4 regions of the Vreelandella indica genome follow, and region 1 is predicted to be linked to each of the others. Evidence: predicted binding sites of a transcription regulator. Region 1 holds the regulator's gene; each other region holds the start of a gene.
What was found. The regulator LexA, encoded in region 1, represses DNA repair genes until DNA is damaged. The targets are predictions, from matches to a motif close to TACTGTNTANNTANACAGTA.

Region 1 (7,903 bases):
GGAGCCAGTAACGAAAACCGCATCGCGGAAGCCAGACTCGGTATCCAAGGTAAACATAACGCCCGACGCACCGATCTCAGAGCGCACCATTTTCTGCACACCGGCCGACAAAGCAACATTTTCATGGGCGTAGCCACGGTGGACGCGGTAGGAGATAGCGCGGTCGTTAAACAGCGAGGCAAATACTTCGTGCACGGCGCGCTTAATATTGTCGAAGCCGTCAATATTGAGAAAAGTTTCCTGCTGACCCGCGAAGGAAGCATCGGGTAAATCTTCAGCGGTAGCAGAGCTGCGTACAGCCACTTTTAACTGAGGATGCTGTTGCTGGAGCTGTCCGTAAGCGTCGCGAAGGGCTGTCTCAAAGCTAGGCGGCAACGGCGTATCAATAATCCATTGGCGAATAGTGCGGCCCGCCTCGGCGAGCGCTTTAACATCGTCCACATCCAAGCGCGCAAGCGTGGCATTAATGCGCTCGTTAAGGCCTTCGTGGGAGAGAAACTCGCGGTAGGCATGAGCGGTAGTGGCAAACCCGCCAGGCACCGTTACGCCAGCACCGGACAGATTGGAAATCATTTCACCTAGTGAGGCGTTTTTACCACCCACGCGTTCGACGTCTGACATGCCCAGTTGATCGAACCACAGAATGTACTCTTCCACGTAACCCCCTCGCTCATAGACATCGACACGATCACTAATATTGCCGTTTAGACGTAGGATCATGGATTATTGATTGAGACACCCTAGCACCGCGCTACTATATTCGCCATTGGTCTAATAGCGAAGGGAATGGAGGATTTTTACAACACGAAGGGTTTTTAGGTCATTTGTGTAGTCAGTCACTTTGCCCCTCCCTAGCCAGCACGCATAGCGAGTTGCTCTAGCAAACGGCTCAGCACACAATAGCGCAGTTACTTACCAGTGGATGTCACTATGAAACGTACGGCTTTTTTTATCTCTGATGGCACCGGGATCACAGCAGAAAGCTTAGGGCGCAGCCTGCTGGCCCAGTTCAGCGATGTTGAGATCGATATGCAAACCAAGCCTTATATCGATACGCTGGAAAAAGCTCAGGCACTAGCAGCCATTATCGAAGCGACAGCCAGCCGCGACGGTCATCGTCCGATCATCATTGATACCATCGTTGACCAACAAATTCGCAACGTCATTCGGCAAGCATCCGGCTTCAAGGTCGATATTTTTTCAACCTTCCTAGAGCCATTGGAACAGGAACTTAATACTCACTCTTCCTATAGCGTTGGGCGCACGCACTCAATTGGTAGCGATGACGTCTATATGGACCGGATTCACTCGGTGCACTTTGCGCTGGATAATGATGACGGAGCACGCACTCATCAATACGATAAAGCCGATATTATCCTGGTCGGCGTCTCACGCTGCGGCAAGACCCCTACCTCTCTCTATCTAGCACTCCAGTTTGGTATTCGAGCGGCCAACTATCCGCTGACGGAGGATGATTTAGACGAAGATGGCATGTTAAAACTGCCTAAGGCGCTCGCGCCCCACCGTCAAAAGCTGTTTGGGCTTACCATTGATGCGCGGCGTTTATCAGCGATACGCAATGAGCGGCGGCCGAATAGCCGTTACAGCTCCATTGATCAGTGTCTTCAAGAAGTTGGGCAAGCGGAGTCGCTTTATCGCACCATGCACATTCCCTTTATTGATGCGACGCGCTTCTCGGTAGAAGAGATCTCAACGCGGATGATTGCAGAAACGGGCTTAGCGAGGCGCTTTTCGCCCCGCTAACGATCCATTCTGCTGCTAACTTACATTCCTTTAGGGGCAAAAATTCCCGGCGCGTTTCGCCAGTAGCCTTTGTAATCCATCCCAAAACCAAACACATAACGGTCGGCGACTTCCAAGCTGCAGTAGTCGGCCTTTAAACCGGGCACCGCTTTGCGGTTATGCTGTTTATCCACCAGTACTGCTGTCGTGACACTGGCTGCCTGGGCTTCTTCGCAGTAAGCCAAAATGGCGGCTAGCGTGGCGCCTTCGTCCAAGATGTCGTCAACGATCACCACATGGCGCCCCGCCATCGGCACCTCAGGAGAGACACGCCAAAACAGCTCACCGCCGCGCAGCTCATTGCGGTATCGAGTGGCATGCAAGTAATCCACTTCAAGCGGAAAGCCCAGCCGGGTTAGCAAATGCCCTGTGGTGATTAAGCCGCCATTCATAACGCAGTAAAAGACCGGCAGCTTGTCGCCTAAATCTCGCGTGATCGCTTCCGCCATACGATCAAGTGCCCGCTCTACCTCTTGCTGAGAAATAAGGCAGTCGGCGTTATCCATCAATTCACGCATTGAGTCCAATGACTCTAAGGCTTTTTTATCCAACTTTGACATCTAAACTCCAGGCGGGTTAAAAGCTTCAATTACATCAGTCGTGTGAATTTACACAGCATTGGGTTTCGGTTTATCAGCCAATGCTTCCAACTTAGCGTGGGTACGACGCCATCTGCCCAACGCACTTAGGGCATCGATATCAGGCCGTGCACGGCTGTAGCGCAGTTTGGCGGGACGTTTGGTTTCAATACCCCGGCAGGCTTCAATCACCTCAAGTGCAGCGGCGCGATCATTGCATACCAGCAACATATCGCAACCAGCCGCTAGTGCTGCCTGGGCTCGCTGTTTGGGCCCACCCGCCTCGTGGGCGCCCGCCATACTTAAATCATCAGAAAAGATGCAGCCTTTGAAGCCCAACGATTCACGCAGCATGCCCAACCAATGAGGGGAAAACCCGGCAGGACGCGTATCGAAAGCACTGTAAATCACATGCGCAGGCATTACACCGTCTAACGGCGCGGCCAAATGGGCAAAGGGCACCAGGTCACGTTGTTTAATCACTTCTAGCGGGCGGTCATCCACCGGCAGCGCAACGTGAGAGTCTGCCGCAACTCCGCCGTGACCGGGGAAGTGCTTCCCGACAGCGGCCATACCAGCCTCATGGAGCCCTTGAATAAAGGCGCTGCCGAGCTGCGCCACATGCTGGGGATCGCGGCTAAAACTTCGGTCTCCAATAACACTTGAGATGCCGCTTTCGACATCCAGTACCGGAGCAAAGCTAAAATCCAAACCGCAGGCGGCCATTTCCATGCCCAATAGCCAGCCAGCATCTTTTGCGAGCGCAAGACCATCATCGGGGTTGGCGCTATAACATTCACCAATGCGAGCCATGGCAGGAAGACGCGTCATCCCTTCTTTAATACGCTGAACGCGGCCACCCTCTTGATCAACGGCAAGCAATAAGTCCGCACGCTCACGTCGAATATCGCTGCAGAGCTGGCGTACTTGGTAGCCGTTCTCGACATTGCGGGCAAACAGAATAACGCCCCCTACCACCGGTTCTAGCAGCAAGCGCTTTTCTGCGGCCGTTAATTTCGGGCCTTCAAGGTCGAGCATGACCGGGCCTAACGGTTGAGTCATCGTGATAGGTCCATTAAAAAAGAGGCGGTGATTCTAGACGATCGTCTAGCGGTGTCAAAACAGATTAGTCAAACGACTGACGACCGCCGTGCAGCCAAACGGGGGTACCTGGTAACGCTAACGAAAAGATATAGAGCAAATCACTATTGCGTAAACGAATACATCCGTGGGATGCAGCAACGCCCATGGGCTGATCAGGTGGCGTACCATGAAGATAAATATAGCGACGCTGTGAATCGACCTGTCCACCACGGTTCACGCCTTTTTCTAATCCGCATAGCCACAGGATGCGGGTCAAAATCCAATCCCGCTTCGGATATGCTTCAGCTAGCGCAGGAGAAAATTCCTCACCCGTCCAGCGACGACCACGGAATACCGCATTATCAGGCATCCCGCTGCCAATCGCGGCTCTTATATAGTGCCAACCATGGGGTGTTTTGCCACTACCATTGTGCTCACCAATGCCCGCGAGGCCAGACGATATCTCACACTCATGCAGCACCTTAGGCCCTCGCCAACAGCGTAGCTGCTGCTGTGTGGTATCGATTTCCAACCAGATGTCCTCTACAGGGGGAAGCTCAGCGAGCTTGGGCGTTCGCATATTTTCCTTCTTCAAGTGCTGGGGGCAACGGTGCATTCATGGCAGCCACCACTACTGGGCGCAACCGCCTAACCAAATCCCGCACGGTGACCTGCTCTTGATAATCCTTTTCAGCGATATCGCGCAGTGCATCAAGGCCTGAAAGCGTAAAAATCACCGTACCAAGCATAAAGTGTAGCCGCCAAAAGCGTTCCGCGTCAGGCAAGTCGGGCGTGGCTTGACGCACTAACTCGGTGAAGCGGGTAAACACATCACCATACTCTTGCTGAATATGACGCCTAAGATGCCCCTGCGCTTGGCTATAGGCAAGGCCCAGCAAGCGCATAAACACCTTTAAACTGTTGCGCTCGGCAGGCACAGCCAGCACGGTGGTCGCCATGGTTTCGAGTAGCGTTTCCAACGGAATAACGCGCCCTGCATGCTGGGCTTCAAGTTCATCAAGCGCAGTATGAAAACGCTGGGTGAACGGGTCCAGATAGCGTGAAAACACGGCCTGAATTAAGGCTTTTTTGGAACCAAAATGGTAATTCACCGCCGCTAAATTGACGCGCGCTTTGCTAGTGATGTTGCGCAGCGATGTTTCAGCAAAACCTCGCTCAGCAAACAGCACTTCCGCGGTGTCGAGTATTCGAGTTACCGTATCAGATTGAGCCATGCCGCTCTCCGGGGAAACGAGTGTTTAAAACATAGCAAAATACTATGCCATATCGCTGGTGGGCTCAACGCTTGATTTTCTGATGAAATATGGCTGTCTATATGAGTAGAAGCTTAGTTTAAAACGATTAGGAAAAATTCGGGGGCCTTTCTAGAGAGGGGGTTGACAAGACATGTACTGGACAGAGGAACATACTGTATACTTAACCACTTACCGATTAAGTCGACATTTAATTTGTTACTGTCTATTCACTATTTTTGGAGTCTGGTATGTCGCGTCCGCTAACCGCTCGCCAACAGCACGTATTTGATTTTATTGTTAAGACCATGGGCGAATTTGGCTACCCTCCGACCCGTGCTGAAATTGCGAAAGCACTGGGGTTCCGCTCACCTAACGCCGCGGAAGAGCACCTGCGCGCGCTTGAGCGTAAAGGCGCTATTCGCATTATTCGCAATACGTCACGCGGTATTCGCCTACCCAATCAAGAGCCCCAGGAGTTAGTAGACATCACCGCAAGCGCGTTACCCGCTGCCAATATTGAAGCCTCGCCTGCTGGCCTACCGGTGATTGGCGAAGTAGCCGCCGGGAGCCCTATCCTAGCTGCTGAGCATATTGACCGTTATTGCCCTCTGCCAGCCGAGTACTTCACTCCTAAAGCCGATTATTTGCTGCGTGTGCGAGGCCTTTCGATGAAGGATATCGGTATTTTAGAAGGTGATTTATTGGCAGTTCACCGTACCGAGCGGGTGCGCGATGGCCAGATTGTCGTTGCGCGCCTGGATGATGAAGTAACCGTTAAGCGCTTCAAACGTCAGGGCCACCAAGTAACGCTATTTGCGGAAAATGCAGACTTTGCGCCGATTGAAATCGATCTGCGTTCACAGTCACTCGACATCGAAGGTGTCGGCGTTGGCGTCATTCGTGGCGGTAATGGCCAAGCACTGGGCTAACCACCGTCATTACTGCATGTCGATATAGCGGTGGTCATTAAAGGTGGCCACCCAGTTAGGATGATAGACCAGCAGAATACTCAGCAGCATCCCGGTAATAAACGCCTCTGAAGGCATTAGTAGAGGTAAGAAGCGTGCATACTCCTGGGCAAGATAGATAGCGTTAGGGTCTGTGCCTGCCACGATAATCAGCAGCACGGCAGCCAGCCCTGCCCCTAATGTTGCCAACGCCGCCCCAAAAAACCCACAGGCAAATAAAAACACCATCAGGTTATCCGGCAGGCGGCGATCTACCAGCCGCCACACTGTGCCAATAATGGCAGCCGGAACAATGCCCGTTACCAGTACATTCGCCCCCAGTAGCGTCCACTCATTGCGGCCGATAATTACCATTGCCACATTAATGAGTATATTGCTGATCAGCGCTAATGGCGCTTTAAACACGAGTGTCATCAATACCGTAAAGACGAGATGCAGCGTTAGCCAGTCGACCGCCTGAGCGCGTAGCTGCCACATCAGCGCCACTGCCAGCGTTGCGCCTAACCAACGGTGCTGAAGAGCAGCGTCTTCCAGTAGCACTTGCCAGGGCCGCCGCCAAAGAGCCCACACCACTACGCCTAACGAGAGTAGCGAGGTGAATATCAGCGCCCAGGGCGCCAGTACACTTTGTGCGAACGACATAGCGGCTTCTCACATTATCGAGCGTTAGCTAAACACCACGGTCTTGTTGCCATGCACTAAAACCCGATCCTCAAGATGCCAGCGTAAACCGCGTGCGAGAACGGCTTTTTCAACATCACGCCCAAAGCGGACTAGATCGGTTGGGGTATGGCAGTGGCTAACGCGATGAATATCCTGTTCGATAATCGGGCCCGCGTCGAGTTCCTCGGTAACATAGTGGCAGGTGGCGCCAATCAGCTTCACTCCGCGCTGATATGCCTGGTGGTAGGGCTTCGCCCCAGCGAAAGAGGGTAAAAAACTGTGATGAATATTAATCACCCGCCCTGCATAGCGTGCGCACAGGTCAGGCGGCAGAATTTGCATATAACGCGCCAGCACGACGCAATCAGCACGTGCACTATCGATTTCTGCTTGCACCTTGGCAAATGACACTTGCTTGTTATCGGGGTCGACTGGCACATAGTGATAAGGAATGCCGTACCATTCGGTCAATGAACGCATATCGTCATGGTTGGAAATGACGCCAACAATATCGCAATCCAACTCACCCGCCTGCCAGCGATAAAGCAAATCTACCAAGCAGTGTGACTCTCTAGAGACCATCAATACCACCCGGCGGCGCTGCTGCGTATCCACCAATGACCACTGCATATCGAATTCGATTGCCACCGGCTCGAACGCTGAACGTAGCGCTTCTACCGACATCCCCACTGAATCCGCCAAGATTTCGTAACGCATAAAAAAACAGCCCGTTTCTAAATCAGAATGCTGGCTGGCTTCAGTGATAGACCCCCCTTGCTTAGCAATAAAGCTTGATACTCGGGCCACAATACCTACCCGATCAGGGCAGGACACAACTAAACGATAATAATGGGACATGTGAGCGACTCTTGACCTATTTCTAAGGTAATTATGACAAACCAACGGCTTAGGTTGCATAGTGTATCGGAAGGCCAAGGATGATTGTTAGCCGCCCCTGCCTTCCCGTATAGTTGAGTCACTACTTTTTAGGCTTTTCATAACTGATGCACTCTTCACGCGTTCAAATTCGTCCCCGTCGTCGTCCTCCGCTGCGCATGTTGCCGCTGGGGGGATGCGGTGAGATTGGCATGAATCTAACGCTCTACGGCTACGATGATCACTGGATTGTCGTCGACTGCGGCATGATGATTCGCCAGGATCTCCCCAACTCACCGCTACAAGTGCCTAATTTTGATACACCAAAAGCATTAGGGATAGCCCCGAAAGCACTATTTATTACCCACGGCCATGAAGACCACATTGGCGCCGTCGCTTGGCTCTGGCCGATGTGGAATTGTCCTATTTATGCCACGCCATTAGCCGCGGGGCTGTTACGCCTTAAATTTGCTGAACATCAACTTAGCAGCGCTGCGATTCATGTCATCGAACCAGGTGAGGCACTTGAAAGCGGGCCGTTTACGCTGCGCTACTTGTCGTTGACGCATTCAATACCCGAAAGCTGTGCCATTATGATGATGGCTGGTGGTTATCGCGTTTTACATACTGGTGACTGGAAACTTGATCCTGAGCCGCTTATCGGTTCACCGGTAAG
Region 2 (7,903 bases), on a different contig from region 1:
GACAGCGGGCCAACGAACAAGAAATAATGTTCGTGGATAGACACTGCTCGCGGCTCGAAAATATGAGCGCCCCTGCATTACCTGTTTAAATTCGCCATCAATGGAATTTGTCAGGTAATGAGGGGCGTTTTATTTTGCCGCGTATAACGTCCCGTTCGATGCTTTTCTAATCAGTGCGGTGGGCGCTGACTTGCGTGCAGCATTTCACGGGCATGAGCGAGAGTTTGGTCAGAGAGCGTCACGCCGCCCAGCATCCGCGCCAGTTCGCTGATGCGCCCCTGTTCATCAAGTAGTGCCATCTGGGTCAGCGTGGTGTCGCGTTTCGCCTGTTTCTCGATATGCAGGTGCTGATGCGCCTGGGCCGCCACTTGCGGTAGGTGAGTTACCGTCATTACCTGACCATTTTCACCTAGCTTGCGGAGTAATTGACCAACGATTTCTGCGGTCGCGCCCGAAATGCCTACATCTACTTCGTCAAACACTAGGCTTGGCACCGTTGAGTGTGTCGCCGCGACCACTTGAATGGCCAGGCTAATCCGCGACAGTTCGCCGCCGGAGGCGACTTTGGTCAATGGCCGCGCAGGCTGGCCGGGGTTGGCACTGATCAAAAATTGCACACGATCAAGGCCTTCAGGGGATGGCGCCTCTTTCGCGGTGACCTCTACTTCAAAGCGGGCTTTGCCCATGGCCAAAAAGCCCAGCTGTTGCTGCACTTCCTTGCCTAAACGAAGCGCGGCTTTTTGGCGGCTCTCGCTGATTTTTTTCGCTTCCTGGCGGTAACTTTCGCGTAGCTCAACGACTCGCGCACTCAGTGCCTCCAGGTCATTGCCACCCTCTTCTAACTGCGCGACTTCTCGTTGTAGATCAGTATGCAGGGCGCATAGTTCTTCTGGGGCAACGTGATGCTTACGGGCAATCCGGTGGACATCGGTCATGCGCTCTTCAACCCAGGCGAGCCGCTCGGGGTCTAATTCAGTGATGCTAGCGAGTCGGTTGAGTTCGCTAGAGGCCTCTTCAACCTGAATTCGCGCATCACTCAGCATGGCAAGCGTGTTCGCCAGGGTGCCTTTGTCACTACCTGGCAGCGCGCTTAAGTGAGCGAAGGCTTGGTTGAGTAAAGAGAGTGCACCGCCTTCATCACTGGCACAGCAGTCGGCAGCAAACTGGGTCTCGCGCAGAGTTTCTTCTGCGTGGGCGAGCGTATGTTGCTCTTCCTCCAGCGTCGCCAGCTCGCCCTCCGCCAGGCCGAGCTGATCCAGCTCTTCTACCTGATAACGCAGCAACTGCCGTTTGGCTTCTACCTCACTGCCTTCTTCGCTTAGCTTTTTCAGCTGACGGCGCGCATTGCGCCACTCGCGAAACGTTTCGGCTAATTGAGTGGTGCCATCGTTTAGGCCCGCGTAATCGTCCAGCAGAGAAAGGTGGGTCTCCTCGCGCATCAGGGCGTGGTGGGCGTGCTGACCATGAATCTGGATTAACTGCTCGCCCAGTGATTTCAGGTCTGAAATAGTTGCGGGGTGGCCGTTAATCCACGCTTTGGAGCGGCCGTTGGCGGTCACCACGCGGCGCAGCAAGCACTCCTCAGCAGGGAGTTCCCGCGCCGTTAGCCACTCGACGGCGGCGGGCAGGTGCTGAATGTCGAAACGCGCGGAGAGATCCGTACGCTCGCGGCCATGTCGCACGCTTCCGGCGTCGGCGCGCTCGCCCAGGCAGAGCCCAAGGGCACCTAACAGGATCGATTTGCCCGCGCCAGTTTCCCCGGTAATCGCGGTCATGCCGCCGGTTAGGTCGAGCTCTAGATGGTCAACAATAGCGAAATCTTGAATGGCTAGCTGAGTAAGCATGGCGCCTCCTGAGGCGGTACAGCACAGAAGCTGGATACTTATCCAATAGTTGTTGATTTATACAGTAGTTAATAACTCACTTCAATGCACCTCTTGAGATGGAATTTATGGCCCCCATATAGCGTGCATGATCAGTTAAGGCTAGTAACTAACAGCTTACTTCTTTGCGCGCCGCCCGCGTGGCAGCGCCCTACTTAATAGGAGCACAACATGGCGAAAGAACCGCAAACACCGATGGATGACGAGCTAGCCCGCCACGAGCAAGAAGCAGATGGCGCCGAGCAAGCGGAAGAGCAGGCCGCCGAAGAGCGCTTGATGGAAGGCGAGCTGGAAGGATTGATCAATGACGAAGAGTCGTTAGAAGGCAGTGTCGATAATCCTGAAGCAGAAATGCTGGCCGCTCAGGTAGGTGAATTAGAGCAGAGCTTAGCCGAAGCCAAGGATCAAGCCCTGCGCGCCGCTGCGGAAGCGCAAAACGTGCGTCGCCGCGCCGAGCAAGAAGCCGAAAAAGCCCGCAAGTTTGCCCTGGAGAAGTTCGTTAAAGAGCTGCTGCCGGTCGTTGATAGCTTGGAAAAAGCGCTTGAGACCATGGAAGAGGGTGCATCGGAAGTGCATCGTGAAGGCGTTTCCATGACCTTGAAAATGCAGGTGGATGTACTCAACAAGTTCGGTGTGGAAAGCATTGAGCCCCACGGTGAGCCCTTCGACCCGCAGGTGCACGAAGCCATGACCATGGTGCCTAACCCGGATCTCGATCCCAACACCGTGATGGACGTTATGCAGAAAGGCTATTTGCTTAATGGACGCTTAGTGCGCCCGGCCATGGTGGTTGTCAGTAAAAAAGTCGATTAAGCCACTGGCGGCACAGAAGTGAAAAAAGTGTGTGATAAAAAAGCCCTTGAAATGTCAGCGGCGGCCCCCAAATAAAGGGCAACCCCGCGGGGAAACCCGCAGACAAGCTTTAAAAGCTAAATTTTCAGTTTTGTAACAACCGAATTCGAGGTATTGCTATGGGACGTATAATTGGTATCGACCTGGGCACCACTAACTCTTGTGTGGCCGTGCTTGATGGTGACAGCGCTAAAGTAATTGAAAATGCCGAGGGTGGTCGTACGACGCCTTCAATCATCGCTTATACCGATGATGGTGAAACGCTGGTCGGTCAGGCGGCAAAACGCCAAGCGGTGACTAACCCAGAAAACACTCTGTACGCCATTAAGCGCCTTATTGGCCGTCGCTTTAAAGACGACGTTGTCCAGAAAGACATCAAAATGGTGCCGTACAAAATCACCGAAGCGGACAACGGTGATGCTTGGGTTGAAGTGAAAGGCAAAAAGATGGCACCGCCGCAGGTAAGCGCGGAAGTGCTGAAGAAAATGAAGAAGACCGCCGAAGACTACCTGGGCGAAACGGTCACCGAAGCCGTTATTACCGTACCGGCCTACTTCAACGACAGCCAGCGTCAGGCGACGAAAGATGCCGGCCGCATCGCGGGTCTAGACGTTAAGCGCATCATCAATGAGCCGACCGCTGCCGCACTGGCCTACGGTATGGACAAATCGCGCGGCGACAAAACCATCGCGGTCTACGACCTGGGTGGCGGTACCTTCGATATCTCTATCATCGAAATTGCTGACGTTGACGGCGAAACCCAGTTTGAAGTGTTGGCCACTAACGGCGACACCTTCTTGGGCGGCGAAGACTTTGACTTGGCGCTGATCAACTACCTGGTAGACCAGTTCAAGTCTGACAGCGGTATTGACCTGTCTGGCGACAATCTGGCCATGCAGCGTCTGAAAGAAGCCGCTGAGAAAGCCAAAATTGAACTTTCAAGCGCCCAGCAGACCGACGTGAACCTGCCTTACATCACCGCCGACAACACTGGCCCGAAACACCTTAACGTTAAGGTGACACGCGCCAAGCTGGAGTCGCTGGTAGAAGACCTGGTACAGCGCTCGCTCGATCCGTGCAAAATGGCACTGAAAGATGCTGGCTTGTCCGCGTCTGAAATCGACGAAGTGATCCTGGTCGGTGGCCAGACACGTATGCCGATGGTGCAGAAGAAAGCCGCTGACTTCTTCGGTAAAGAAGCACGTAAAGACGTTAACCCGGATGAAGCGGTTGCCGTGGGTGCCGCGATTCAGGGCGGCGTACTGGGTGGCGACGTTAAAGACGTTCTGCTTCTCGACGTTACCCCGCTTACCTTGGGTATCGAAACCCTGGGTGGCGTGATGACGCCGCTGATTGAAAAGAACACCACCATTCCGACGAAGAAGACACAAACCTTCTCAACGGCGGATGACAACCAAACGGCAGTGACCATTCACGCCGTGCAGGGTGAGCGCAAGCAAGTGTCGCAGAATAAGTCGCTGGGTCGTTTTGATCTTGCTGACATTCCGCCCGCACCGCGCGGCGTGCCGCAGATCGAAGTCGCTTTTGACTTGGATGCCAACGGTATTCTGAACGTGTCGGCGAAAGACAAGGCCACCGGTAAAGAGCAGTCCATCGTCATCAAGGCCTCTAGCGGTCTTTCCGAGGAAGAAGTCGAGCAAATGGTGCGCGATGCCGAAGCTCACGCCGAAGAAGATAAAAAGTTCGAAGAGCTGGTTCAGCTGCGTAACCAAGCTGACGGCATGATTCACGCCACGCGCAAAACGGTGGAAGAAGCTGGCGACAAAGCGACTGACGACGAGAAGCAGGCGATTGAAACGGCCATCAGCGAGTTGGAAGAGGCGGTTAAAGGTGACGACGTCGATAACATTCAGAAGAAACTGGATGCATTGACCGAAGCCTCTGGCCAGCTAGCCCAGAAGATGTACGCCGAGCAGGCAGAAGCGGCTCAGCAAGAGGGCGGTGAAGGTACCGAAAGCACAGGTTCCAAGCCGGAAGATGACGTGGTTGACGCCGAGTACGAAGAAGTCAACGACGATCAGAAAAAGCAGTAATAACCTCTTTCTGCCAAGGAAAGCGGTGACGCGGGAGCTTACTCCCGCGTTGCTGTTTCCGCAGCCAAAGCGCACGAGATAAGTTTCTGTTAAGTGCGTAGCTAACCAGGAGGCGTAGGGCCCTATGTCCAAACGCGATTATTACGAAGTCCTGGGTGTCGAAAAAGGGGCCGATCAGAAAGAGATCAAGAAGGCCTATCGCCGTCTGGCGCAAAAATTCCACCCTGATCGAAACCCGGACGATAACACCTCAGCGGAAAAATTCCGTGAAGTGTCCGAAGCGTATGAAGTGCTTAGCGATGGCGAGAAACGCGCAGCTTATGACCAGTTCGGCCATGCGGGCGTTGATGGCCAAGGCGGCGGCGGTGGTTTCGGCGGCGCAGGCGCTGGTGATTTCAGCGACATTTTCGGCGATGTGTTTGGCGATATTTTTGGCGGAGGTGGTGGTCGCCGTCGTGGCCCCAACGCCCCGGCGCGCGGTTCCGACCTGCGCTATAACCTAGAGCTGGATCTGGAAAACGCCGTTTCAGGCACCACAGTCGATATCCGCGTACCGCGGCATATCGAGTGTGACCGTTGCGATGGCGGTGGTGCGGAGCCGGGCTCATCTAAAGAGACCTGCCCTACCTGCCACGGTCACGGTCAAGTGCGTATGCAGCAGGGCTTCTTCGCCGTGCAGCAAACGTGCCCCACCTGTCATGGCTCTGGTCAGCACATTAAAGTGCCGTGCCATAAGTGTAATGGCGAAGGGCGCGTACGTGAGACGCGCACGCTGTCCGTTAAGATTCCGCCTGGTGTAGATACTGGTGATCGTATTCGTTTGAATGGCGAAGGCGAAAGCGGCGTGAACGGTGGCCCGCCTGGGGATCTGTACGTGCAGGTGGCTATCAAGCCGCACCACATCTTCCAGCGTGACGGTAAACATCTGCAGTGTGACGTGCCCATCAACTTCGTCGACGCAGCGCTAGGTGGCGAGCTTGAAGTGCCGACGCTAGATGGCCGCGTAAAGCTGAAGATTCCGCCGGAAACGCAAACCGGCAAGCTGTTCCGCCTACGTGGTAAAGGCGTGAAGCCAGTGCGTGGTGGTATGCCCGGCGACTTGCTATGCAAGGTAGTGGTCGAGACACCCGTCAAGCTCAACGACGAGCAGCGCGACCTACTGCGCAAGCTCCAAGAGAGCTTCGACGGCAGCAACAGCCATAGCCACTCACCGAAGAAGACCGGTTTCTTCGACAGTGTGAAGAGCTTCTTTGAAGATATGAAGCCGTAAAGCTGAGATGATGGTAGTAAGTTAGATGTTTGATTCAAAGACCCTCGGTTCGCCCGGGGGTTTTTGCTGTTTAGGAAATGCTGCGCACAATGGATCACCTTGAAGAAAAGCCCACCATGGGCATTTTGCTGCGGGTACTGTCTGGCCTGCTTTTTACCGGCATGCTGGTGTGTATTAAGGCAGTCAGTGACGAAGTGCCGGTGGGGCAGTCGGTGTTTTACCGTTCGCTGTTTGCGCTGCTGCCTATCGTCGTGTTTCTTCTGGTGCGTCGGGAGTTTCCTCGGGGGTTGGCGACGCGGCGCCCGTTGGGGCATGCGCTCCGTTCCGGGCTGGGGGCGGCGGCCATGTTTGCCTCTTTTGCGGCGGTGGCACTGTTGCCGGTTGCCGAGGCGACGCTGCTTGCACAGCTAACGCCGGTTTTTATGGCGATAGGGGGTGTGCTGCTCTTAAGAGAGCGTTGCTCACTTTATCGTGCGGGCGGCATAGTATTGGCGCTTGCTGGTGTCGCTGTGCTGATTTTGCCTGGGCTGGGCGCTAGTTCAAGCAATGGCCACATAACCGGGTACGCGCTTGGGGCGCTGGGTGCGCTATTAACTGCTGGGGCGCTACTGACCGTCAGACGTATTTCGCGAACTGAAACGGCAGCATCAATTGCATTCTACTTTATTGTGGTAGCAGCGCTGGCTGGGCTGGCAACGATGCCATTGGGCTGGGCAGCGCTTAACCGGGTGGAGTTTTCGCTGCTGGTGTTATCGGGCCTATTTGGCGGCGCAGCGCACATTGCGATGACATTAGCGTTGCGCTATGCCGAGGCGTCGCGCTTGGCGCCTTTTGAATATATTGCCCTGGTGTGGCCCGTGCTCGCCGATTGGGTGCTGTTTGGAATACCGGTCTCCAGCGGCTTCCTGCTAGCGCTACCGCTCATGTTATCCGGGGTGGCGCTAGCGGCAATGGAAGGGCGGCGGCTTAAATGGCTGCTTCGACGATAAGCTGCGGTTGGCCTTTCGAGCAGGACTCAATACGTGCAGATACCCGATAAACCTGACGTAGCAGCGCAGGGGTAATCACTTCGGCGGTGGGGCCGCAGGCAATCAAGCGACCATTTTCGAGCATCATGGCGGCATCGGCGAAACGTAGCGCATGCCCCAGGTCATGGAGCGCCACCAAAATCAGCATCTGGCGTTCATCGGCTAGCCGGCGCAGCACCGTCAAAAGGCTGATCTGGCGGTTCAAATCGAGTGCCGAAGTGGGCTCGTCCAGCATCAGAATCTCAGGCTCTTGCACCAGAGCCTGGGCAGCGCTGACCAACTGGCGCTGCCCGCCGCTAAGGTCGCCGATATCGCGTTCGCCAAGGGTCGTAATGCTGAGTTCCTCCAGCGCACGATCAACCTGCGCTAAATCCTCAGGCTGCACTTTTAATCCACGTCCCTGCATACGTGCCAAAAGCACTGATTCATAGACCGTCAGCACGGCCTTGGCGCCGGTGTCCTGGGGCATATAGCCCACGGGGTGCTCGGCGCTGGTGCCGCTGATAATCACTTCGCCTTCGCCTTTCAATAACCCTAATATGCGGCGAAAAAGCGTCGATTTACCTGCTGCATTGGGCCCTAGCAAGGCAACGACTTGCCCCCCTTGAAAGCAGGGTGTGGTGATCTCTTCCAGAATAGGGCGACGCCCGTAGCGGGCGGATACACGGTTCAGTTGTAGGGTTACCATGAGGCCTTCTTGTGGCTAAGCACCAGAAATAGGAAGAAGGGAATGCCCACCAGCGAAGTAATAATGCCAATGGGAATAATGGTGCCAGGAATAATGATCTTGGAGATAACCGAGCCAACGGAGAGGAT
Region 3 (7,903 bases), on a different contig from region 1:
TTCCTAAGATGATTGGTGCCCGCGATCTGGTCTGCCCACGGCTGACGTCGCTGGGCTACTGGTGCTATCTATTCGGCGGGATCATCTTAACTTTTAGTTTGGTGTTAGAGATGGCACCGGACAGTGGCTGGTTCATGTATACCCCGCTTAGTAGTAGCGAGTACTCACCGGGTTTAGGTTCGGATTTTTGGCTACTGGGGATCACCTTTGTTGAAATCTCCGCCCTCTCTGCGGGTGTAGAACTGGTGGTTTCAATACTGCGTACGCGTACCCAAGGAATGGCGCTGCATAAAATGCCGCTGTTTGCCTGGTACATTCTCGCGATGGCTTTAATGATTGTGGTCGGTTTCCCGCCGCTGATTCTGGGCAGTATTTTACTTGAGCTCGAGCGTGCCGCTGGGATGCCCTTTTTTGACGTGGCCGGGGGCGGTGACCCTATTCTTTGGCAGCATCTCTTCTGGCTGTTCGGTCACCCTGAGGTTTACATCATCTTTTTACCGGCGGCGGGGATAGTGTCTACGCTGATACCGGTGTTCGCTGGTCGTCCGATTGTGGGCTATGGCTGGGTGGTTTTCGCCATTGTCACCACCGGCTTCATTAGCTTTGGGTTATGGGTCCACCATATGTTCACTGTGGGGATTCCCCAGCTGGCTCAAGCCTTCTTTTCAGCTGCCAGTATGTTGGTCGCAGTGCCCACGGCGATTCAGGTATTTGTTTGGCTGGCGACGTTATGGCTGGGTAAGCCGAAGATGAAGCTGCCGATGCTATGGATATTAGGCTTTTTGATCATTTTTGTGTGCGGCGGCTTAACGGGGGTAATGCTGGCGCTGGTGCCGTTTAACTGGCAAGTGCACGATACCCACTTCGTGGTGGCACATATGCACTACGTTTTAGTCGGCGGAATGTTCTTCCCGCTGATCGCTGGGCTTTACTACTGGCTGCCCCTCTTTTCAGGCCGTATGCCTTCTGAAACGCTGGGTAAATGGGGCTTCTGGCTGACATTCATCGGTTTTAATACCACGTTCCTGATTATGCACTGGACCGGGCTACTGGGTATGCCGCGCCGTGTTTACTCTTATGACGCGGGCATGGGTTGGGATATTTTTAATCTAATTTCTTCAGTAGGCGGCTTCATTATGTCGGCGGGGATTGCCATGGTGCTGCTGGATTTTGCCCTACACTTCCGTTTTGGCAAGCCCGCTAAGCCTAATCCATGGAATGCTGATGGCCTTGAGTGGGCCAATAGCATGCCGCCAAGCGCCTATAATTTTGTCAGTTTGCCAAAAATCGAGACACGCCACCCGCTTTGGGATGATCCTGATTTGCCGCGCACTATGGCGGAAGGCCAGCATAGTTTGGCGGTAGCGACTCATGGGCGACGTGAAACGTGGGGAACCGATCCGTTAACCGGCAAAGTGCGCGAAATTATTCACCTGCCGGGTAACTCGTGGTGGCCACTTTTCGCCGCGATGGCACTGGCAGTGGTGTGTTTAAGCCTGCTGACTCGCCTTTACCCGTTGGCCGTTATCGCCGTGGTGATCGCTGGATTGTTTCTATTGCGCTGGTCATGGGAAAACGGTGCACATCCAAAAGCTGCGCCTGATGCCCGGGTGGCACCCGGCGATCCTCCGCTGCACTCGCGCACCATGGATGGCCCTGGCTTATGGGCAATGTCGATTACCATGCTGGCCAATGGCTCGTTCTTCCTTTCCTATTTGTTTGGCTGGTTTTACCTTTGGACGGTCTCGCCTGAATGGCGAATGCCTGAGGTATCACCGCTCTCTCTGATGGGGCTGCTGTTGGCTGGTGGGTCACTCACGGTAGGTGCAGGCATCCTCGAAAAACTGATAAGTGGGTTGCGTCAGCAGCGTGATGCTGGGCTGTCACTAGGCATGTTCAGTATTAGTGCGCTTGGGTTTTTGCAGGTGGGCATCACGCTTTGGGTACTGCTGAGCGCAGACCTTGCGGTTACCGAGAACTCTCATGATGCAATCATTATGGTGGGACTAGCGTATGCACTGTTTCATGGAGGTTTGGGTGCTGTGCTAACGCTGCTTCAGGGCCTACGGGTGGGTTATGGCTATGTGGGCGCCCATGCACCTTTTGAGCCCGCTGTCGTTGCTCAATTGTGGCGTTATAACGTGGCGACGTTCTGGATCATCGTGGGCGCGCTTGCCGTGCTGCCCCGTGTCATAGGGAGTTAGGCGGATGACCATAGTGATGCAGCGCTTACACCTCACTCACCCATTACACTTTGTTATTGGCTTAACGCTTTGGAGTGCTTGGTTTGTAACAGTTTACGGTGGCCATGCTGTGGCCTGTGAAGTCATGCCCCCTGACCCAGAACAGGGTGTTTTTACCCTCGTTAATGCGTTGTTGCTTATGGTCAGTCTTGCCGCCGTTGCGCTATTAGCCGCGTTAACGGTGGGGTGTTACCGCATGAGCAAACGTCATGCCGGGCGGCTGCGCTTTAATGCACGGGTTTCTGCCGGGCTCTATCTCTTTTCTACCTTCGGCGTATTGTTTGCAGCGATGCCCATCATCGGTATTCCGCCTTGCCTGTGAGCGGTATGACTGACACTAACGCAGACAAGCTCTATACCCTTCACGGCATGTGGTGTACCAGTTGCGCGTTGGCCGTGGAAGGCTCCCTCAAACGGAGTGCTGGTGTGCGCGACGTTAGCGTGCATTATCCCAGCGCCACGCTCTGTATAAGCGGCACGCCAGCCGCGATTCAGCTCTCAGGGCTTGCCTCAAAGGTCAAGCGACTAGGCTACCGGCTGACGGAACTTGAGCCGGTGGGCGATGCCCATGCGCGACTGGAAGAGGAGAGCCGCTACCTCACCCTTAGGCTGATGGTGGGTTCGCTATTTGGCATGTGGACCATGCTTGCCTCAGTTCTGATCTACGCATCCGCCTTGCCCAATGAACAGGTCGAGCAGGTAGTGGCATGGGTGTCGGGTGCTTTTTCACTTCCCGTGGTGCTGTTTGCGGGCGTGCCGTTTTACCGAGCGGGATGGCGTACATTGCTCGCCAAACGCCCTGGAATGGATGTGCTCGTCAGCCTTGGTGTATTTGGCGCAGTACTCGTCTCGCTTGGGCTTTTATGGCGCGGTTCATCGGAAGTATATTTCGATACGGCGGTGATGCTGATTGTGCTGTTACTGGTTGGGCGGTTAGTGGAAACGCTGTGCCGTCACCGTGGGTTAAAAGCGCTGGACGCATTGGCGCTACCGAACGCGAACATAACCGTTTGGCAACATGAACGATGGGAAACACTCCCCGCCGATGAAGTGGCCGTAGGAATACGCGTTGAGTTAGCGCCAGGTGAGCTGGTAGCGCTTGATGGCATCCTGGAAGCGCCTGGTTGGATCGATACTGCCTCGTTGACCGGTGAAAGCCTGCCGCGCCACTTTCATACAGGTCAGAAGGTCTACGCAGGCTACCGCTACCTGGGTGCAACGCCGCTGGTAATGCAGGTAAGCGCCGGCGTAGGCAAGCGCCGGTTAGACCGTCTATGTGACGAAATGCGCCGCTATCAGGCCAAAAAGGGCGAGCTACAGAAGCTTGCTGACCGCTTTGCCGCTTGGCTAAGCCCCTTAGCACTTGTGCTCGCACTGCTGACGCTGCCTGCTGCGCTGTTATTCGGAACAGGCTGGGAAGAGGCCTTTGTGCGGGCACTTTCCGTGCTGGTGGTGGCATGCCCCTGTGCTGTGGGGCTTGCCGTGCCATTGGCAAGCCTTGCCGGTGGCGGTCAGGCCATGCAGCAAGGTATTGCGCTCCGCGACCCGGCAGCGCTTGAAACCTTGGCGCGCATTCGCTCGGTAGCACTGGATAAAACCGGCACCTTAACGACCGGCAATCATTCCGTGCTGCATTGGCAGGCGCGGGAGGGCGTTAATAAGCATACTGTGCGGCGCAAATTAAGCGCCGCCGTCGTTGGAAGCGAACATCCGCTAGCGCAGGCGTTAACCCACTGGTCGGATGATCAACGTGATCAGCACCCTGAGCAGAATACGGAACAGAATATAGAAGTAAATGAATCGCCTGGGGAAGGGCGCCGAGTGCAGCTAAATAGCGGCGAGTGGCTAACGCTAGGCAGCGCTAATTGGCTAACTCGTCAGCAGATTGTGGTGCCATTTCAAGCTGAAGACCCCGCGCTGACGTTTGCTTCTCAAGTGATGTTGGCTGACGAAGCGGGCTGGCTGGCCACGTTCTATCTGGCTGATCAACCTGTGGAGGATGCCGCTCCAAGCGTGAAGCGCCTGCTCGCATCAGGTTATGTGGTGGCGATGATTAGTGGCGACCGGCAGGGAGCCGTTAGCTGGCTGGGTGAGCAGATAGGGCTTGCCCGAGAAGCTTGCTATGCCCAGCGTTCGCCTGAAGCCAAAGCGAGGCTGTTGCAGGCGCTACCATCGCCAACGCTCTACGTGGGTGATGGCTTGAATGATACGTTGAGCTTGGCCGCGGCTGATGTGGGTATTGCCCCGCTAAGTGCCAGCGAAGCCGCCCGTGAAGGGGCTTCTGCACAGCTCATGACGCCGGGAATGGGTGGTGTAGTGCAACTGCTTAGCATTGCTACACGCACCCGGCGCATCATGGTGCAGAATCTGTTCTTCTCGGCACTTTATAATACGCTGGCACTAGGGCTGGTAGCTGTGATGGCCATTCCACCCCTGGTCGCGGTACTCGCCATGGCGGCAAGTTCGCTGAGTGTCACGCTCAATGCCGCACGGTTAGCGTGGGCCGAGCCGGAGGAAAACGATCAGAGGGTTCCAGAATAGCCGAGTGCCTGTTTAAGCCGCTCGGCATTCGTTTCCACCCAACGTGGGTCAATCGCCCCCCAGTCACGTATCTGGTAGCGGCCAATGTTGTGGCGCTCGCCTTCATCTTTCGTAAATACGCACTCGATATCTAATTCGGCAAGGGAGGCGATCGTATCCTGGGCGGTACGCCGTGGCATGCCGGTGGCCTCAATGAGTGCAGGCACGCTGGCAGCGCCATGTTCGATAAGATGGGCCACGTATAAACGTCGGTAAAAACTCGATTTCGTTTTGCTAAGCGCGGACATGAGGCTTCCTTAACAGCAAATTGATTAATGCGCTGCTTAGCTTAAAGGAATAAGTCGCCCTGCGCCCGTGGTGGGCGGAAATCCCGCGTGTTCAAGCCCTGCTCGGTGCGATCCTGCATGTTCCACTGGCGGCTGGCGCGCGCAAAGCGCTGGGCAATTAGATCGGCAAAGACACCTTCCCCGCGAAAGCGCTTACCAAACTTGGCATCATAGGCCTTACCGCCCCGGCACTGGCGCATAAGACTCATCACTTTGGCGGCGCGTTCTGGATAGTGAGCTTCCAACCACGCTTCAAACAGCGGTGCCACTTCATAAGGTAAGCGCAGCAACATCCAAGCCGCCGTTCGTGCGCCTGCTCGGCTGGCGGCTTCGAGTAGTTTTTCGATTTCATGATCAGTCAGCCCTGGAATAACCGGCGAAATCAATGTGCCGACTGGGACTCCCGCGGTATTAAGTTCACGAATAGCCCGTAAGCGCGCCTGAGGCGACGCCGCCCGTGGTTCTAGCGTGCGCTTTAAATTGGCGTCCAGGCTGGTCAAGCTAACAAACACACGCACCAGGCGATGCTCTGCCATCTCTGCCAATAGTTCTAGATCGCGTAGCACCAGCGTACTTTTAGTTACCAGCGTTACCGGATGGCGGCACTCCAACAGCAACTCCAGCAAGCGGCGTGTGGTTTTATAAGTAGCCTCTAACGGCTGGTAGCAATCGGTGTTGCCGGAAAGGTTGATCGGACGGCACACATAGTTGGGGTGGCAGAGCTCCTCTGTTAACCGTTCCACCAACCCGCTGCGGGCAATCAACTTGGTCTCAAAATCCAGCCCTGGCGATAAATCCCAGTAAGCGTGGGAGGGGCGTGCGTAGCAGTAAACGCAGCCATGTTCACAACCACGATAAGGGTTCAGTGAGCGGTCAAATGGCAAGTCCGGTGATTTATTCCACGACAGTGCGCTCTTGCTCACTTCCTCTCGCACTTCGGTGGCGATGGTCGTAGAGGCTTCCTCACGCCACCAACCGTCGTCTTCCACCACGCTATGGCTAGGTGCAAAACGGTTGTGCGGGTCGTACGTTGCCCCGCGGCCTTTACGCACGGCTGAAACACTCGATGTTTGATCGGGGATCGTCATTTGCCACCTCTGACCTGTATAACTAACTATATGGCTATTTATACAGTATATGGCGTTTGGGCAAAGGCGCAAGAAAACGCTTAGCGGCTTAAATAGCAAATTCGGGGATACAAACGCGTCTTTATTTCATACGCTTAAAGAACCCGTTGTTGCCAGCATGGAAAGAGGCGATTTGACCTATGGAACTGCAACCACATTTTGCATTAATGGCATCCTACAACCAGTGGATGAATGCCAAGGTATATGACGCCGCTAGCAAGCTAAGTGCGGCTGAGCTTATAGAGGATAGAGGCGCTTTCTTTGGCTCTATTTTTGGCACCTTGAACCATATCGTTGTCGCCGACACGATTTGGCTTAAGCGGTTTGCGGCTCATCCTTCTTCAGCCGCCACACTGGCGGTAATGGAGCCGCTGCCCACGCCAACGCATCTCAATCAACGCCTGTTTGATGATATGCAAGGCCTAAGCGCGCATCGCCATTGGCTGGATAGCGTGATTATTAACTGGGTAGCCGCGCTGACCGATGATGATCTGGATACGCTACTGAGTTACCACAACACCAAAGGCGTGGCTTCAACCAGAAGTTACTCGCGCCTTATTAACCACTTTTTTAATCACCAAACCCACCACCGCGGGCAGGTATCTACCTTGCTCTCGCAAGCCGGTATAGATATTGGCGTCACTGATCTGCTGGCGTTGATTCCGGATGAGACGTAAGGAAGTAAGTTCACATATAAGAGCCTACTAGATTCAGTACTGCCAATTATTAAAGCTGAAAGAACCAAGAACGGAAAACGCCTTGACGTACTCAAGCCAAGGCGCAGTTTTATAAAGATTTACCAACCTATCCGTTCAACGTTTCTTTCGTGCTGGCTTCTTCTCGGCACTGGCCAGTGCGCTTTCCTTTTCGCCGCTGCCGCCATTTGGGAAGTGCGCCCGCACCAACTCCAGCAGGCCTTGAGTGGAGGCGTCAAAGTCAGCGGCGTTAGTGTCGATACGTTCGCTGATTTCACCGGCGATACGTTTGCCGAGCTGAACGCCCCATTGGTCAAAGGAGTTGATGTTCCAGATGACGCCTTGGACAAATACCTTGTGCTCATAAAGCGCGATGAGTGCCCCCAGGTTTTTTGGCGTTAGCTCGTCCAGCAATAGCGTGCTGGAGGGGCGGTTGCCGGGGCAGCTGTAGGGGTCATGTTGGCTTAGCTCTTTGCTGTCCCCCTGGCTGCCTTCCATAAAGGCGTTGGCCTGGGCGAGCATATTGGTCAGTAGCGCGAAGTGGTGGTCTTCTACGCCGGGTTCGGGTTTGAGTGAGGCAATAAAATCAATCGGCACGTAGCGGGTGCCCTGGTGCAGTAGCTGGAAGAAAGCGTGCTGGCCGTTGGAGCCAGTTTGGCCCCACACAATCGGGCCGGTTTTGTAGTTCACCGGGTGGCCAAAAATATCCACCGACTTACCGTTAGACTCCATATCAAGCTGCTGCAGGAAAGAGGGCAACTGATTCAGCGCTTGATCGTAGGGCACGATGGCTTGGGTTTCGGCACCAATAAAGTTGATGTACCAAATACCAATCAGCGCCATCAGCACCGGCATGTTCTGAGAGAAGGGTGCGTTGATGAAATGGTTGTCCATCTCGTGCGCGCCTTCCAGCAGCTCGATAAAGCCTTCGAAACCGATTGAAAGCGCAATCGGCAGCCCGATGGACGACC
Region 4 (7,903 bases), on a different contig from region 1:
GAGCCGCCTCCTCTTCACGAAGACGCTCTTCTTCTGCTTCACGTTGACGCTCGGCTTCTGCTTCTTCCTGGCGCTGTTGTTCTGCCGCTTCACGCTCACGCTCACGTTCGGCTTCTTCCGCTTCGCGGCGCTGCTGTTCCTCTGCTTCACGCTGGCGTTCAGCTTCGGCCTCTTCCTGGCGTTGCTGCTCGGCAGCCTCTTGCTGGCGGCGCGCCTCTTCGACTTCACGTTGACGCTCAGCAGCGGCTTCCGCCTCGGCCTCACGTTCGGCAGCTTCAGCGGCTTGTTGCTCAGCCTGCTCTGCCACTTCTTGAGCCCGGCGCGCTGCCTCTGCTTCAGCTGCCTCGCGCGCGGCTTCTAATGCTTGCGCTTCCTCTTCGGCTGCCTGCTGGGCAGCTTCTGCTTCGGCCGCTTGCTGTTCGGCAGCGGCTTGCTGTTCACTGGCCGACGGCTCTTCTGGTGCATCGGGCTCAGTAGGCGCTTCAGCCGGTGCATTCATCGCCGCTTGTTGTTCCGTTGCCTGCTGAGCCTGATCGGTAAACGTTTCCGTACTCACCAGCGTCGCCTGAACAATCGAAGAGCTATCGGGCTCCGCGTTGCGGGTCGGCAAACTGATTAAGCTAAACACGACAATCGCAACGTGCACGGCTATCGCCAGAACAGTCGGCCACTTATAGCCGACATCTTGAGGATCACGTGGTGAATTTACTGCCATGTGCGCGCTGCCCTTACCCATCTTGCGGCGGCTCAGAAAGCAGCCCCACGTTAGCCACACCAGCGCCTTGTAACGTGCTCATCAAGACAACAATTTGTCCATAGGCCACATTGCGGTCACCACGCACCATTACTGGCGTGCCGGGGCGTCGCTCTAAGATCGTGGTTACCCGCGCGGCCATCTCGTCCAGCGAGACTGAGTTGGAGTCTTCCCCCAACGTGATGAAATACGCACCCTCGCTATCAACCGAAATGACAATGGGGTCATTATCTTCCTGCGTCTCTATAGGTTGAGAGGTGACTTGTGGCAATTCAACTTGTACGCCCTGGGTTAACATGGGCGCCGTAATCATAAACACAACGAGTAGTACCAGCATGACGTCAATGAAAGGGACCACATTGATCTCCGCCATTGGTTTGCCTTTACCACTGCGATTGAAAGGTCCTTGCATGGCTGTCTCCCTTAACCCGCGCTTGGCTTGCCATCACGACCTTGTAAATTACGGTGCAGGATAGCGTGGAACTCCTCGGCAAAATCTTCATATTTGCCGAGTAAGCGAGAAGATGTATTGGACAGTCGATTATAAAAAATCACCGCTGGGATAGCCGCAAACAGACCCATAGCCGTTGCGATCAATGCTTCCGCAATCCAGGGAGCAACCGTTGCGAGCGTCGCTTGTTGGGTCAGTGACAGTGCTTGGAATGACCCCATGATGCCCCATACGGTACCGAAAAGACCGATATAGGGGCTGGCAGAAGCAACCGTCGCCAGAAACACCAGATGTTGGGTTAGACGATCTTCTTCACGCGACCAGGCAACGCGCATGCTGCGTTGCACGCCTTCCAATACGGTATCTGCATCCCGGGTTTTAGGCATTAAGCGGTTAAACTCGCGAAACCCTGCTTGAAAAATATGCTCGGCACCATGGCGTGGATCATCAGCGGGAATTTCACGGTAGAGTTCATTTAAGTCGACACCCGACCAAAAAGACTCCTCAAACTGGTTGTACTCTTGCTTGGCACGACGCATTGCAATACTACGCTGGAAAATCACCACCCAAGAGAGGATCGACCCCACCAACAGTAGCAACATAACCAGCTGCACCACGGTGCTGGCATTCATTATTAAGTGGGGAATGGACATGGTGTTATCGTTCACAGGTGCCCTCATCAATCTATTAGGGTCGGTATTGCCGACGCAGTGAATGACCTCTTGGTTAAGAGGCCCGTATCAAACTATTAAGCGATTCTGGCCATGCTTTAGGTCGCATATGCTCGACGCTCAAGCAGGCTATCTCGACTGTCGCTGAGCAGAGGAGTTCCTCATTACGCCAAACTTGCTGTTCAAATGTCATTCGACAGCGCCCAATGTCGGTGACATGAGTACTAATCTCCAGCATGTCATCGAGGCAAGCCGGTTTAGCATAGTGACAGGCCAAGCGGTATACCACTAGCTGTGTGCCTTCGTCTAGCAGCGTTTGCTGATTTAGCTCCAATTGGCGCAGCCATTCGCTACGCGCCCGCTCCATAAACTTCAAGTAGTTAACGTAGTAGACAATGCCGCCTGCGTCAGTATCTTCCATATAAACACGCAGCGGCAGACGATAACGATTGTTAGCCAAATCACTCACGGACGGCGCTCCCCTTCCATGTCGGTCGCCTGCTCGTGGGGCACACGTTCAAAGTGCAGCCACGCCTGACGAGTGACGACGCGCCCGCGTGGCGTGCGCATTATCAAGCCCTGCTGAATCAGATAGGGCTCAATGACATCCTCGATCGTATCGCGCTCTTCACTGATAGCAGCTGATAGCGAATCAATCCCCACCGGCCCACCATCGAATTTATCGATCATGGCCAGCAGTAACCGCCTATCCATATGGTCCAGGCCGTGGTGATCAACATTGAGCATATTGAGTGCGGCATCGGCCATGGCGACATCCACAACGCCGTTACCTTTCATCTCTGCGTAATCACGTACACGCCGTAGCAGCCGGTTAGCGATTCGCGGCGTTCCACGCGAGCGGCGGGCAACTTCAATCGCCCCTTCTTGGCTGGTTTCTACACCCAGCAATCGCGCTGAGCGAGAAACAATTTCGGTCAGCTCTTCGAGGTTATAAAACTCGAGCCGCTGGACGATCCCAAACCGGTCACGAAGCGGAGAGGTCAATAAACCGGCCCGGGTGGTTGCCCCCACCAGCGTAAAGCGGGGAAGATCCAGCTTAATAGAACGTGCCGCGGGCCCTTCGCCAATCATAATATCCAGTTGGAAATCTTCCATGGCGGGGTAAAGCACTTCCTCGACCACCGGCGACAAACGGTGAATTTCATCGATAAAAAGCACATCGCCAGGCTCAAGATTGGTCAGCATGGCAGCGAGATCCCCCGCCCGCTCCAACACCGGGCCAGAGGTCGACTTCATTCCGACCCCCATCTCGGTGGCAATAATATGCGCGAGTGTCGTTTTACCTAACCCAGGCGGACCAAATACCAACGTGTGGTCCAGGCTCTCTTCACGCAGCCGTGCAGCGCCAATAAAGATTTCCAACTGCTCGCGGACACGCGGCTGGCCAATATAGTCATCCAGCCGCTTAGGGCGAATTGCATAATCAATACGCACCTCCCCCTGTTCGGGCTCAGCGGCGATCAGCCGATCGTGTTCTAGCATAAGTGCTCTTCTTAATAACGATTACAAAATGACAGTGTCGAATTGACGTTTTCTAATGCGAGCTCGCTTAGCCACTCATGCGTTGGGTGAGCGCGGCTTTAATCAGTGCCTCAGTGGACTGATTAGGGTCAATGTCGGCAAGCATTTTCGATGCCTCAGTCAGCTTGTACCCCAAGCTTACTAAGGCGGCTTCTGCATCGGCAAGGCTATCACGGGCGGATGCTCGGCCATTAGTTGCCTCTAGAAGCAGTAGTGCGTTACTGCCATCTTCCCATTCGGGGAAGCGGTCACGCATTTCGATAATCAGCCGCTCGGCGGTTTTCTTGCCCACCCCCGGAAGTGTTGTCAGCGCCTTGCTGTCATCATCACGCACACAGCGCATAAAGGCGTCTTCATCCATACCTGATAAAATCGCTAACGCCAGCTTGGGCCCCACCCCATTGACTTTGATCAGCGCGCGGAAAAGCGCTCGTTCATGCTCTCTACCAAACCCATATAACAAATGGGCATCGTCACGAATTGTTAGATGAGTAAATAATGAAACGCTTTCACCGACGGCAGGCAGTGCTACCAGCGTATTCATCGAGGTTTCCAGCTCATAGCCTACACCATGAACGTCGATCACAATCCAGGGAGGTTGCTTTGCCAGTAACTGGCCACTTAGACGTCCAATCATAAAGTCGCTCGCACAGGTGTTGAAATAATAAAACAAGAGGGTGAAAACAGACATTTACTATAAAGCGACTCTGTACAGGTGACCAGTAGTTCAGCCACACGCAGAGCAACCGCTACAGCCGCCAGCGACCGGTAGAGCGACGACGGGCCCGTGTTGGCGCGGCGGGTAGGCCATGGCTGCTAAAGACAGAACCACTAAAGGCATGCGTTAATGCAATTGCTAGCGCATCCGCCGCATCAGCCTGGGGAGTAGCGGAAAGCTGCAAAATAGCGGTCACCATATGCTGGACTTGCTCTTTGTCCGCGCCGCCCTGGCCTGTCACCGCCTGTTTAATCTGCCGCGCGGCGTATTCGGCAAGGCTCAATCCATGATTGGCCATGCAGACAAGCGCCGCACCCCGCGCCTGGCCTAGCTTGAGCGCCGAATCAGGGTTTTTGGCCATAAACACGCGCTCAATAGCCACTTGGTTGGGCCGATGCAACCCGACGACTTCGCTAAGACCGGCATAAATCTGTGCCAGCCGTTGTTCTAGCGCCCCTTCCGCCGTGCGAATACAACCACTTGCCACGTAGCAGGGCTTCACACCGACCACGTCAATTACCCCATACCCTGTCACGCGTGACCCTGGGTCAATACCCAGGATACGGACAGGATTAGCAGGCTTTTTCTCATCCATGTCGTCGAAACTCGTTGGGGCTTTATACAAAAACACCGACGCCGGGGCGTCGGTGTTAGGCACTTAACCAGCCACGTTATTCGGTGGCTGCTTCCGGCTTGGCCTTCTGGCGTAGACGGATGTTTAAATCTTTTAACTGTTCAGGACTGACTTCGCCTGGGGCATTCGTCATTAAGCAAGCAGCGCTTTGGGTTTTCGGGAAGGCGATGACTTCACGAATAGTCTTAGCACCCACCATCAGCATGACGAGGCGGTCCAAACCAAAGGCTAAGCCACCATGAGGCGGCGCGCCGTACTGAAGCGCATCCAGCAAGAAGCCAAATTTTTCTTGAGCTTCTTCTTCACCTATGCCGAGGATCTCGAACACAGTGCTCTGCATGGTTTGGTCGTGGATACGAATAGAGCCGCCGCCCAATTCGGTACCGTTGAGCACCATATCGTAAGCGCGCGAAAGTGCGCTCGCTGGGTCGGCCTTTAGCTCTTCCGGGCTGCAAGAAGGCGCGGTAAAGGGGTGGTGAAGCGGGCTAAGGCGGCCATTGTCGTCAGCTTCAAACATTGGGAAGTCGACGACCCACAGCGGTGCCCATTCCTGAGTGTAGAGCTCAAGGTCAGCGCCCAGCTTGACGCGCAGCGCGCCAATGGCTTCGTTGACGATACGGGTCTTATCCGCACCAAAGAAGATGATATCGCCATCTTCAGCGCCTACCCGATCGAGCAACTCTTCAACGATATTTTCCATGAACTTAACGATCGGCGACTGCAGACCGTCAAGCCCTTTAGCGCGCTCGTTGACCTTGATCCACGCCAAACCCTTGGCACCGTAGATGCCGACAAACTTGGTGTATTCGTCGATCTCTTTACGCGACAGCTTAGCGCCACCGGGTACTTTCAGCGCCGCGACACGACCATCATCAGCGCTGGCGGGGCCAGAGAAGACTTTAAAATCGACTTGCTGCATCAGGTCGTCGACATTGGTCAATTCTAGCGGAATACGTAGATCCGGCTTATCAGAGCCGAAACGATCCATCGCTTCCTGCCAGGTCATACGCGGGAATTCAGGCAATTCAGCGTTAAGCACATCTTGGAACAGTTGACGAATCATGGATTCAGTAATGCCCATGATGTCGTTCTCTTCCACGAACGACGCTTCAATATCAATCTGAGTGAACTCAGGCTGACGGTCGGCGCGCAGATCTTCATCGCGGAAGCACTTGGCGATTTGGTAATAGCGGTCAAAACCGGCCACCATCAACAGCTGCTTAAAGAGCTGTGGTGACTGGGGAAGCGCAAAGAAACTTCCCGCGTGAGTGCGGCTTGGCACTAGGTAATCGCGGGCCCCTTCAGGCGTGGCACGCGTGAGTACCGGCGTTTCGATATCCAGGAAGCCCTGGCTTTCAAGATAAGCACGTACGTTGTGAGAAATGCTTGAACGCAAGCGCAGCTTCTCAATCATATCCGGGCGGCGAAGGTCGATATAACGGTGCTTTAAGCGCACCTCTTCGCCTACCTTGCCATGCTCATCCAGTTGGAAAGGCGGTGTAATCGCAGTGTTAAGTACTTCGACCTCTTTCGCCAATATTTCAATCATGCCTGTGGGCATGGTGGCGTTTTGAGTACCTTCAGGGCGCAGCCGAACACGTCCAGTGATACGCAGGACATACTCACTGCGGGCACGGTCGGCAGTGGCGAACGCCTCGGCGGTATCAGGGTCGACCACGAACTGAGCGATGCCATCGCGATCGCGCATGTCGAGGAAAATGACCCCACCGTGGTCGCGGCGGCGATGAACCCATCCGCATACCGTAACCGTTTGATCCACCAAAGTTTCGTTTAGCTGGCCGCAATAATGGCTGCGCATGTCAAATCCTGTTCTGTTACGTGGCAATTAATGTGTCGCGGGCGTCCCCGACCCTGACTGCCGCAGTTATGCTGCGGCGCCTTTGTCACTGGGAGTAACGCTCTTGGGAGTAGCACTGGAATCACTTGATTTAGCGGTCTCTGTGGATGCAGTTTTACCATCAGCAACCAGATTCTTTTTGCTACCCGTTTTGAAATCGGTTTCGTACCAACCGCCGCCGGCCAAGCGGAAACCCGCGGCCGAGACCAGCCGTTCCAAGCCATCGCTTTGGCATGTAGGGCAATCCTTCAACGGATCGGCACTAATTTTTTGCAATTTTTCCAGGCGATGGCCACAGGCCTTGCACTCATATTCATAGATGGGCATGTTATTGGCTCCTAAAAAGCTCAACCCTGACAGATTCAGTACTGACAGACCTAGTCCGGTAAGACCAAGTGCTGAAAGAAAAGAACAGTGGCGAACACAAACGCTGCCAAGCTGCCAATATGTGGCCAGTCGGGATAAATTCCAAGGCTGCGGTTGATAAGCGCCGCCATTATACCCTTTTGTGACCCCTGCCGAGCAAGGTTATGCAGCCTTCGGCAGTTAATGGAGAGAATAAAATGTCTCATGCAGTAATACTGGACGCGCAAAGCCTCGGCCCTGGGATCAACTTAAGCGCTATTAGAGAGTCAGTCACACACCTTGAGGTGTTTGAGCAAAGTACCACCCAGCAAGCACTTGAACGCCTAGCGGATGCCGACATCGCCATTGTAAATAAGGTGGTACTTGACGCTGAAACGTTACAGCAATTACCTAAACTCAGACTGATATGTGTGCTCGCTACGGGGCTTAATAATATCAATCTTGAAACGGCAAAAGAGCAGAATATCGAGGTTAAAAACGTCGCGGCTTACGGCACCGCCAGTGTTTCTCAGCATACCTTGATGCTGATGCTGACATTAGCCAATCGGCTTCCGCTTTATCAGCGTGATGTCGCGGCAGGCGAATGGCAGCGTAGCGCCTTTTTCTGTTTGCAAGACTACCCGACACTGCAGTTGTCAGATAAACATTTAGTCATGGTGGGGCAAGGTGAGCTAGGCACAGAAGTGGCACGCCTAGCGGAGGCGTTTGGCATGCGCGTGACCTTCGCCGCCAGGCCGGGCAATGAAGCCAATGATAAGCGTCCTGCGCTGGATGACCTGCTCCCAGAAGCAGATGTGATCAGCCTTCACTGCCCGCTTAGTGACGCTACTAAGCATTTGATTAATCGACAGCGTCTGGCCAGTGCAAAGCCATCACTACTGCTGATCAACTGCGCCCGCGGCGGAGTTA

Region 2: recN (DNA repair protein RecN) is a predicted target of LexA. The motif match lies at 1,892-1,911, and genes of this name have one in related genera.
Region 3: V8L71_RS13390 (PA0069 family radical SAM protein) is a predicted target of LexA. The motif match lies at 6,227-6,246, and genes of this name have one in related genera.
Region 4: ruvA (Holliday junction branch migration protein RuvA) is a predicted target of LexA. The motif match lies at 4,124-4,143, and genes of this name have one in related genera.

The regions. Positions count from the first base shown of each region.
Region 1 is NZ_JBANSO010000017.1:56,529-64,431, reverse strand. It holds gene ppsA (phosphoenolpyruvate synthase) at 1-657, opposite strand, end outside; gene ppsR (posphoenolpyruvate synthetase regulatory kinase/phosphorylase PpsR) at 931-1,764, shown strand; gene V8L71_RS12990 (hypoxanthine-guanine phosphoribosyltransferase) at 1,785-2,363, opposite strand; gene nagZ (beta-N-acetylhexosaminidase) at 2,412-3,443, opposite strand; gene V8L71_RS12980 (L,D-transpeptidase) at 3,508-4,044, opposite strand; gene V8L71_RS12975 (TetR/AcrR family transcriptional regulator) at 4,022-4,699, opposite strand; gene lexA (transcriptional repressor LexA) at 4,969-5,649, shown strand; gene V8L71_RS12965 (energy-coupling factor ABC transporter permease) at 5,659-6,330, opposite strand; gene purU (formyltetrahydrofolate deformylase) at 6,355-7,209, opposite strand; gene V8L71_RS12955 (ribonuclease J) at 7,440-7,903, shown strand, end outside.
Region 2 is NZ_JBANSO010000024.1:13,544-21,446, forward strand. It holds gene fur (ferric iron uptake transcriptional regulator) at 1-27, shown strand, start outside; gene recN (DNA repair protein RecN) at 171-1,844, opposite strand; gene grpE (nucleotide exchange factor GrpE) at 2,055-2,696, shown strand; gene dnaK (molecular chaperone DnaK) at 2,855-4,789, shown strand; gene dnaJ (molecular chaperone DnaJ) at 4,914-6,059, shown strand; gene V8L71_RS15765 (DMT family transporter) at 6,149-7,048, shown strand; gene V8L71_RS15770 (ABC transporter ATP-binding protein) at 7,026-7,775, opposite strand; gene V8L71_RS15775 (FecCD family ABC transporter permease) at 7,769-7,903, opposite strand, start outside.
Region 3 is NZ_JBANSO010000018.1:41,528-49,430, forward strand. It holds gene ctaD (cytochrome c oxidase subunit I) at 1-2,204, shown strand, start outside; gene V8L71_RS13375 (hypothetical protein) at 2,209-2,565, shown strand; gene V8L71_RS13380 (heavy metal translocating P-type ATPase) at 2,571-4,784, shown strand; gene V8L71_RS13385 (winged helix-turn-helix domain-containing protein) at 4,766-5,071, opposite strand; gene V8L71_RS13390 (PA0069 family radical SAM protein) at 5,113-6,198, opposite strand; gene V8L71_RS13395 (DinB family protein) at 6,378-6,914, shown strand; gene pgi (glucose-6-phosphate isomerase) at 7,050-7,903, opposite strand, start outside.
Region 4 is NZ_JBANSO010000002.1:96,362-104,264, forward strand. It holds gene tolA (cell envelope integrity protein TolA) at 1-715, opposite strand, end outside; gene tolR (protein TolR) at 729-1,166, opposite strand; gene tolQ (protein TolQ) at 1,178-1,873, opposite strand; gene ybgC (tol-pal system-associated acyl-CoA thioesterase) at 1,932-2,345, opposite strand; gene ruvB (Holliday junction branch migration DNA helicase RuvB) at 2,342-3,379, opposite strand; gene ruvA (Holliday junction branch migration protein RuvA) at 3,447-4,055, opposite strand; gene ruvC (crossover junction endodeoxyribonuclease RuvC) at 4,168-4,731, opposite strand; gene aspS (aspartate--tRNA ligase) at 4,808-6,589, opposite strand; gene V8L71_RS02140 (FmdB family zinc ribbon protein) at 6,656-6,955, opposite strand; gene V8L71_RS02145 (D-2-hydroxyacid dehydrogenase) at 7,192-7,903, shown strand, end outside.